Linked DNA regions of Aquitalea magnusonii. The protein of the gene in region 1 binds, or shares a complex with, the protein of each later gene. Links are inferred from orthologs where the notes say so. Each region holds a gene or a part of one and is shown on either strand. Other genes may lie near its edges.

The links.
Region 2: the proteins of tldD (region 1) and pmbA are in contact, whole or in part, in a solved structure (PDB 5NJ9), measured with the Escherichia coli proteins. The link is inferred for Aquitalea magnusonii from one-to-one orthologs.

The regions. Positions count from the first base shown.
Region 1 is NZ_AP018823.1:2,406,269-2,410,980, forward strand. What follows is about bases 821-3,723. They hold tldD (metalloprotease TldD), read right to left. Parts: upstream 3,042-3,723; coding sequence 1,599-3,041; downstream 821-1,598. Other genes in these bases: DLM_RS11500 (substrate-binding periplasmic protein), read right to left, coding at 821-1,581; DLM_RS11510 (carbon-nitrogen hydrolase family protein), read right to left, coding at 3,057-3,723. Also shown: DLM_RS11495 (LysR family transcriptional regulator), read right to left, coding at 1-701; more of DLM_RS11500, read right to left, coding at 775-820; more of DLM_RS11510, read right to left, coding at 3,724-3,863; DLM_RS11515 (YhdP family protein), read right to left, coding at 3,860-4,712. UniProt on the Escherichia coli protein: Metalloprotease involved in CcdA degradation. Suppresses the inhibitory activity of the carbon storage regulator (CsrA).
Region 2 is NZ_AP018823.1:1,113,516-1,117,224, reverse strand. The notes cover bases 905-3,709. They hold pmbA (metalloprotease PmbA), read right to left. Parts: upstream 3,084-3,709; coding sequence 1,725-3,083; downstream 905-1,724. Other genes in these bases: yjgA (ribosome biogenesis factor YjgA), read left to right, coding at 3,209-3,709; DLM_RS05405 (patatin-like phospholipase family protein), read right to left, coding at 905-1,698. Outside these bases: DLM_RS05410 (disulfide bond formation protein B), read right to left, coding at 1-408; more of DLM_RS05405, read right to left, coding at 469-904.

The sequences.
Region 1 (4,712 bases):
GCCACCGCCCAGCGGCGCACAATCTCGCCATCATCACTATTGCACCGCCCGCCAACCAAAACGGTGGTCCACTCCCCTTGCCGGGCAAAACGCCAGCGTTCGTGCAGGGCATCGCCCAGCACCAGCCGCAGGCAGGCATGGGCGGTGAGATCTTCAGGGTGTTGCGGCCAGCCATGTGCTGCCAGGTAGGAAGGTGCGGCACACAGCAGCCGCCGATTATCCGGCAGCATGGGCAGGGCCACCAGGCTGGAATCCTCCGGCACGCCGTAGCGCAGGGCCACGTCCACCGGCATGCGGTACAAATCGGCCAGACGGTCGCTGATATGCAATTGCAGCCGTACGCCCGGATGCTCCGCCAGAAAGGCATCCAGCCAGGGACGCAGCAATTGCCTGCCGATATCGGAGGGCATGGACAGGCTGAGCTGCCCCTGCAGCGTCTGGCGGCCGGCAGCCAGCGCCTGCGCGCCGGCTTGCAAGGCATCCAGCGCAGTCCGGGCATGCTCCAGATAACGCTCGCCATCGGCAGTCAGCCGCAGGCTGCGGGTGGAACGCACCAGCAGATGGGTACCCAGCTCGCTTTCCAGCCGTTTGAGCGCGGCACTGGCCACCGCCGGACTGATATCCAGCGCACGAGCAGCGGCAGACAGGCTGCCCAGTTGTGCGGTGTGCAGCAGGATATGTAGATCTTCCAGCCGAACCATGATTTCTCCTGCAACCGCCATCCGCTCCGGTCACACCTTCAAGCGGAAAGGACGACAAGGACTTGCCTGCCGCTCAGGGCAGGAAGGACTTCATATTGTATTTGCTGACCAGTTGCTGATAAGCCGGGGTTTTGCGGAAGCGTCCAAGTGCGGCGACATAGGCATCAATGCGCTGTGCCGACATGGCTTTGCGTGAGAAACCGAGGTAGAAGTCACCAATCAGCCAGCGCGGCTCACGCAGCGCCACCACCTGGGATTGCAGCTCCGGCATGCGCATATCCAGCGACTGCAGCGATGTACCGTAGGCCACGGCAATGTCGATGCGTCCGGCCAGCAGCTTGGCAAACACTTCTTCCTTGGAGCTGGCTGTCATGTCTATCTGCCAGCACTCATGCATCGCCTGCTGCACGATGGCGCCATAAAAATAGTTGCTGGCCGCCGCCATGCGATAAGCGGCGTAACTGCAGGGACGGGCGCTGTCGGGAAAATGCTGGCGCTGGGCGCGCAGCACAAACAGGCCGGCATATTGTCGGTGCTGGATGGCCGCTGGCAGGAATACCGCATAGGCGTCGCGCTCCGGCGTGCGGGCCAGATAGCTGAGCGCATCCACTCGTCCAAGCTGCAGGCTGCGCAGGGCGCGCTGCCAAGGCATGGGCTTGTACACCACATGCCACCCCAGCCTGGCTGTCACCTCATCGATGACTTCCAGATGAAAACCGCCGTGGGTCTTGCCATCCCCCTGAACATACTCAAAAGGATGGTTATCGGACTCCTCCACCGCAACGGTAAAGTCCTGTGCCGCCACGCGGTGCTGCAGGCAGAGCCCGGCCAGCAACAACAGCCACTGGCCATGTGCCAGGCCGGCCTTCGCTTGCTTCATGAATGCCAGCTACCCTGTCAGCCGCCGGTACCACCAACGGTCAGTCCGCCATCAATACGCAAGGTAGGCTGCCCCACCCCCACCGGCACGCTCTGGCCTTCCTTGCCGCAGACACCAACGCCCTGATCCAGCGCCATGTCATTACCGATCATGGAAACATAACCCAGCACATCCGGGCCGTTGCCAATCAGCGTGGCCCCCTTTACCGGATAGGTCAGCTTGCCATCTTCGATGCGCCAGGCCTCCGAAGCGGAGAAGACGAACTTGCCGCTGGTAATGTCCACCTGACCACCGCCGAAATTGGCGGCATACAGGCCGTCCTTGACCGAGGCGATGATTTCCTTGGGATCATGCTGACCGCCCAACATATAGGTATTGGTCATGCGTGGCATGGGGATATGGGCATAGGATTCGCGCCGGCCATTGCCGGTGGGGGCCACCTGCATCAGGCGGGCATTCATCGCATCCTGCATATAGCCCTTGAGAATACCGTCTTCAATCAGCACGGTGCGGTTGGTCTGGTTGCCTTCATCGTCGATAGCCAGCGAACCGCGGCGGCCATCCAGCGTGCCATCATCCACCACCGTTACCCCGGCAGCGGCCACGCGCTGGCCCAGCTTGCCGGAGAAGGCCGAGGTGCCCTTGCGGTTGAAGTCGCCTTCCAGGCCATGGCCGATGGCTTCATGTAGCAGCACACCCGGCCAGCCGGAGCCCAGCACCACCGTCATCTGGCCAGCGGGGGCCGGGCGGGCTTCCAGATTGATCAATGCCTGGTCCACCGCCTGACGCACATAGGTTTCCACCAGTGCATCGTCAAAGCGCGTCAGGTCGAAACGGCCACCGCCGCCGCCGGAGCCCTGCTCGCGGCGGCCATTCTGTTCGGCAATCACATGTACCGACAGCCGCACCAGCGGCCGCACATCGGCCGCACGTACGCCATCATGCCGCGCCACATACACCACATCGTATTCCGAAGCCACGCCGGCCATCACCTGGATCACGCGCGGGTCCATGGCGCGGGCCAGCTTTTCCACTTTTTCCAGCAGGGCCACCTTGGCGGCAGCTTCCAGGCTGTAACAGGGATCGATGGCCGGATAAAGATCGCGCGCGCGCTGCGGCGACTGGCGGCCGGCGCTGCCATCACCACCGGCCAGACCGATGGCTCGCACTGCGTCGGCAGCACGGGTAATGGCATCCACACCGATATCGTCGGAATAGGCAAAGGCTGTCTTGTCGCCAGCCACGGCGCGCACACCCACGCCCTGGTCGATGCTGAAGCTGCCGGACTTGACGATGCCCTCTTCCAGACTCCAGCCCTCGCTGCGGGTGTACTGGAAGTAAAGATCGGCATAGTCCACCGCGTGCTGGCGCATGCGGGAAAAGGTTTTTTCGATCACGGACTCGTCAACGCCAAAAGGCGAGAGCAGCAGTTGATCGGCAATGGTGAAAGCGTCTTGCATGGGGGGGTCTTTCTGTCAGAGCACGCGGTGGGCCAGGGCCGGCAGGCCGCTGCGCACCGAATGCAGCAATTCGGGGTCAATCTCGGCCAGCACCACGCCTTCGCCACTGGCCTGCTGCGCCAAAATGCGCCCCCAGGGGTCGATGATCATGGACTGACCATGGGTTTTGCGGCCATTTTCATGCCTACCACCCTGGCCGGAGGCAATCACGAAGCATTGGTTTTCAATGGCACGGGCACGCATCAGCACTTCCCAGTGCGCTTCGCCGGTGGCGGCGGTAAAGGCTGCCGGCAAAATCATCACATCAAACGGGGCAAGCTGGCGGAACAGCTCGGGAAAGCGCAGATCGTAACAGATACCGCAGGCTACTTGCGCCAGACCGATATCCACCTTCACCGGCTGCTTACCGGCCAGAATGCTGTCGGACTCACAATAGCGCTCACCATTTCCGGTATAGCCAAACAGGTGGATCTTGTCGTAGCGCGCCTGCACCACGCCATCCGGATCAAATACCAGCGTGCTGTTGAATACCTTGCCCGGCTGCGGGCTGCGCAGCGGAATGGTGCCAGCCGCCAGCCATACCTTGTTGTCGCGCGCCATGGCCGCCAGCGCGCTCTGCAAGGGGCCGTGGCCGGCGTCTTCGCAGATGGCGACCTTATCGCCATCCTGTCTGCCCATCAGGCAAAAGTATTCCGGCAATACCACAAAGGCGGCACCGCCGGCGGCTGCCTCGGCCACCAGTGCCGCGGCACGGGCCAGGTTGGCGGCAACATCGGTACCGGACACCATTTGCACGGCGGCAGCGATAAATTTCTGTTTCATGGCGTGATGATCCGCTTGCTGTTTCTCAAAGGTTCCATGCCCTGCTTCTCCACCTTGGGATTGGCGAACGAGCCGGTCAGTGCATATTCGACCGACAGTATCTTGCCGACCGGGTCCTGCAATACTTTCTGTGCCGCCAGGGCAGCCACGCCCACTACCGGGTTGAGCAAGGCCGCACCGGCCGCCAGGGCCACACTCTCGGCCAGATGCGGCTGTACCTTGATGTGTACGTCCTGGGTTTCATTGGCCAGATTAACCTGCCCACGGAGGAAGACATCCGCAGCCGGGCCTTTCATATGCACATTATCAGAAACAAACACGCCCTTGCTGATGTGTGCATCTCCGGTGATGGAGTCAAAGGCAAAGCCATCGCTGAATACATCGGTGAAATCCAGTTTTACCCGGCGCGTCAGCGACTGCAGGCTCAATACGCCAAGCAGGCGTGCCACCCCCGGATCCACCTTGGCAAAGCGGCCGTTTTTCAGGGCCAGCGTCATCTCGCCGCTTAGCTGGCTGGCGCTCAGATCAAACAGCCCGCCGGGCCAGCTCATATTGCCACGCAGCGTACCTTCACCTTTGCGGAAGGTATCCTGCAGGCCGACACGGGCCAGCAGCTTGCCGACATCGCTGCTGTCAAGCTGGTAGCTGGTTTGCACTTCCTTGCCGCTGGCGCTGCGGCGCACACGGGCACTGCCCTGCAGGCTGCCTTCCGGCGCCACCAGCCGCAGCGGGTTAAGCACCCAGTCACGGCCTTCGCGACGGGCGCGTAGATCCAGCTTGCCCACAGACCGGTTCTGGTAAATCAGATCGCCCACGCGGATATCCAGGGCCGGCCAGTCGCCCTTGTCG
Region 2 (3,709 bases), 1.3 Mb from region 1 along the record:
GAAGGTCCAGTCAACCTTGGCACACTCGCCACTGCCTTTGAATACCTTGGACAGCACATCCCACAGCGGAGAAGTTTCCATCAGGTAATCCAGGCCAGGCCCACAAGCAGGAACCATGTCTTCCGGCAGGCTTTGCAGCCACAACTGACGCAAAGACACCGCACCACCAGCCATCGCGGCCAGCACGCCCAATACACCCCAAACCCTGTAACCAGTGCGCCCCGGGTTATGCAGGGCAGCCAGCAAGGCAATAATACCGACGGAAATCACCCCGACCCGCTGAAAAATGCACAAGGGGCAGGGCTCCAGATGCAATACATATTGCGAATAAAGGGCAAAAGCCATTGCTGCGGCGCAGCCGACCGCCACCAGAAAAAAACCCTGTCTGCGTGATAAACGAATACTCACAACTTCCCCTTGTCTTTGTATTGGGCTTGAAAATGGAACCTCTAGGATTTTAGTCCTGATTCAAAGTTCCAGAAATTGTCTGATGGCATCTTTTTGTGCCAGCGCATCCTTGTAGCCAAGTGCAATCAAGGCACGGCAATAACCTGGCTCAAACAGCAGATAAGTAGCCAGTGTCATGCCGCGCTTTCTGGTTCCACCAGCCCCCTTCATCAGGAAGCGCAAAACCGGTGGAAATTCGTGCGCATGCTGATAGGCAATACTCTCCAGCGACTGACTGGGGCTGAGCATGAAAACATCCACTTGCTTGAGGCTGGTTTGTGCGCACAAATCCTGATGCCCCTGCAGCAACGATACCGTGTGATTGACACGTAACAGGCGTTCCATGTCTATGGACATGCTATCGACAAAAATGCTATTGAGCAGATGCCCGAAAATCTGTGCTGGCGTGGGCACCACACTGCTTATCCGGCGTTCGGCTGCTGTTGGCCGCTGGCTGGTAAGGCCCACAATGAACAGCTTGTCCGCACCCAGATGCAAAGCGGGCGACAGCGGCGTCAATTGCCGGATGGCACCATCGCAGTAATACTGCTTGCCAATCTGGGTGGAGGGGAAAATCAGCGGAATGGCCGACGTTGCCATCAGGTGATCCAGCGAAATACGTTCACGCACCCCCATGCGCTGATGGCGCGACCATTCGTCAATATGGGGCTGACTTTCAAAAAAAGTAACCGACATACCGGTACTGAAACAGGATGCGGTCAGCGCCAGTGCCTGCAGACTCCCCTGCTCCAACGCGTCGCGAATCCCATCAAACGGCATCACCCGGGCAAGAAAGTCACGCAAGGGCGCATTATCCAGAAAGCTTTTCGGATTACGCCAGCCATGGCCGCCGGTGGCAATGGAAATGCCGAAATGGAAAAAGGTCTTGATAAAATAGGCCAGACTGGCATCGTACACATCCTGAATGTGCAACTGCTTCCACATCTGCGCCAGATAATGCACCGCCTGACGGTAATTATTAGCACCCGAGGCAACGGCTACTGCATTAATGGCCCCCGCCGAAGTGCCACAGATAATGGGAAAAGGATTACGCCCGGAATCCGGCATCATCCTTGAAATGGCCAGCAGCACACCGGCCTGATAGGCTGCCCTGGCCCCGCCTCCCGACAGTACCAGGCCAATATTGCTCTTCCCCGCCATCTTGCACCTCGCATTGGATGCATTGTTCCTTGCTTTAGAAATAGCCCCAAAATAGTAAGCTTGACAAGCAACAGCTTGCCAAGGCCCCACTCTGCAGCTTTTATCAAGACCCGGGGTTAGCCCTCACCGGCAACCATCATGGATTCGATCAGCACCGAGCCCATCACCTTGCCACCGCGGGACAGCGTATCGGTCCCGACAGCCACCATGCGCTGGAACATCTCGCGCAGATTGCCGGCAATGGTGATCTCTTCCACCGGATAGGCAATTACCCCGTTTTCCACCCAGAAACCGGCCGCGCCGCGCGAGTAGTCACCGGTGACGGTATTGATGCCATGCCCCAGCAACTCGGTTACCAGCAAGCCAGTGCCCACCTGCTGCAACAGCTCGCCAAAGCTTTCACCCGTGGTATGTACCAGCAGATTGTGTGGCCCGCCAGCATTGCCGGTGGACTGCATACCCAGCTTGCGTGCCGAATAGCTGGCCAGCATGTAGCCTTGCAACACGCCTTGATCAATCAGGCGGCGCGCCGAGGTTTCCACCCCTTCGCTGTCAAAGGCACCACTGGACATGCCACGCAGCACAAACGGGTCCTCATCAATAATGATATTCGGATGAAACACCGGCTGCCCCAGCGCACCCAGCAGGAAGGACGATTTGCGGTAGAGATTACCGCCGCTGATGGCGGATACCAGATGACCGATCAGCGACGCAGCCACCGGGGCCTCGAACAATACCGGGTACTGGCCGGTCTTCACCCGGCGCGCAGACAGCCGCCGCACCGCACGCTCACCTGCCGTGCGGCCCACCGTGAGCGGATCATCCAGATCTGCAGGATGCCGGGCGGCTGAATACCAGTAGTCGCGCTGCATGGAGCCAGCCTCCTCTGCCACTACGGCGGCGGAAATGCTGTGCCGACTCCCCGGATAACCCGCCATGAAGCCATGGCTGTTGGCATAGATGAAATGACTGGCTTGTGCCGATACCGATGCACCCTCGGAATTGCTGATACGCGCATCGACGCTGCGCGCGGCATCCTCACAGCTACGGGCAAGCTCGATGGCTTGCTCCACCGGCAGATTCCAAGGATGGAACAGATCCAGATCCGGAAAGTCGCTTGCCAGCAACTGGCGATCGGCCAGACCCGCACATGCATCTTCGGCAGTAAAGCGCGCAATATCCAATGCCGCCTTCACCGTGTCCTGCAAGGCCTGATCCGAAAAGTCGGAGGTGCTGGCATGGCCTTTTTTCTGACCAAGATAGACGGTGACTGACACACCCTTGTCCTGGTTGTACTCAATGGTCTCCACCTCACCCAGACGCACGCTCACCGTTTGACCCAATCCTTCGGAAACATCGGTTTCGGCCGCAGTGGCACCATGCTGAGCCGCCAGCTCCAGCACGCGGCTGGCAATGCCTTGCAATACGTTGTTACTGAAACTGAATGTGTTGTCTGCCAATGTCTTATCTACCATGATGAATGTTGCCTTGCCCATGTGGTAACTGTAGGAACAGCACCACGCCAGGCGTGTTTGCACGGGAATCGGCCCGCCTTTTCCGGTATCATACCAGCCTTGAAAACCGTAGAGACTTTTGAACGATGACTGATTACCAGAACGACAGCCTGCCCGACGGCATGGTCAGCAAGTCCCAGCGCAAACGCGATATGGACGCGCTGCAGGATCTGGGCAAGGAGCTGGTCGAACTCTCCAAGGATACGCTGAAGAAAATGCAGCTGCCGGAGGATTTGCTGACTGCCATTCTGGACTACAAACGCTTTACCGCCCACGGCGCACTGCGCCGCCAGTTGCAATACATCGGCAAGCTGATGCGCGACATCGACCCGGAACCTATCCGCCAGTACCTGCTGGTGATCAAGGGCGAGTCGGCCGAACACATTGCCTGGCAGCATCTGCTGGAACGCTGGCGCGAACGCCTGATGAGCGATGACAAGATGTCCGCAGCCTTTATCAATGACTTTCCAGGCACCGACCCGCAGCAACTGCGTACGCTGATTCGCAACGCGCGCAAGGAACAGGCTGAAAACAAACCGCCCAAGTCCTTCCGCCTGCTATTCCAACTGATCAAGCAAGCCATCCCC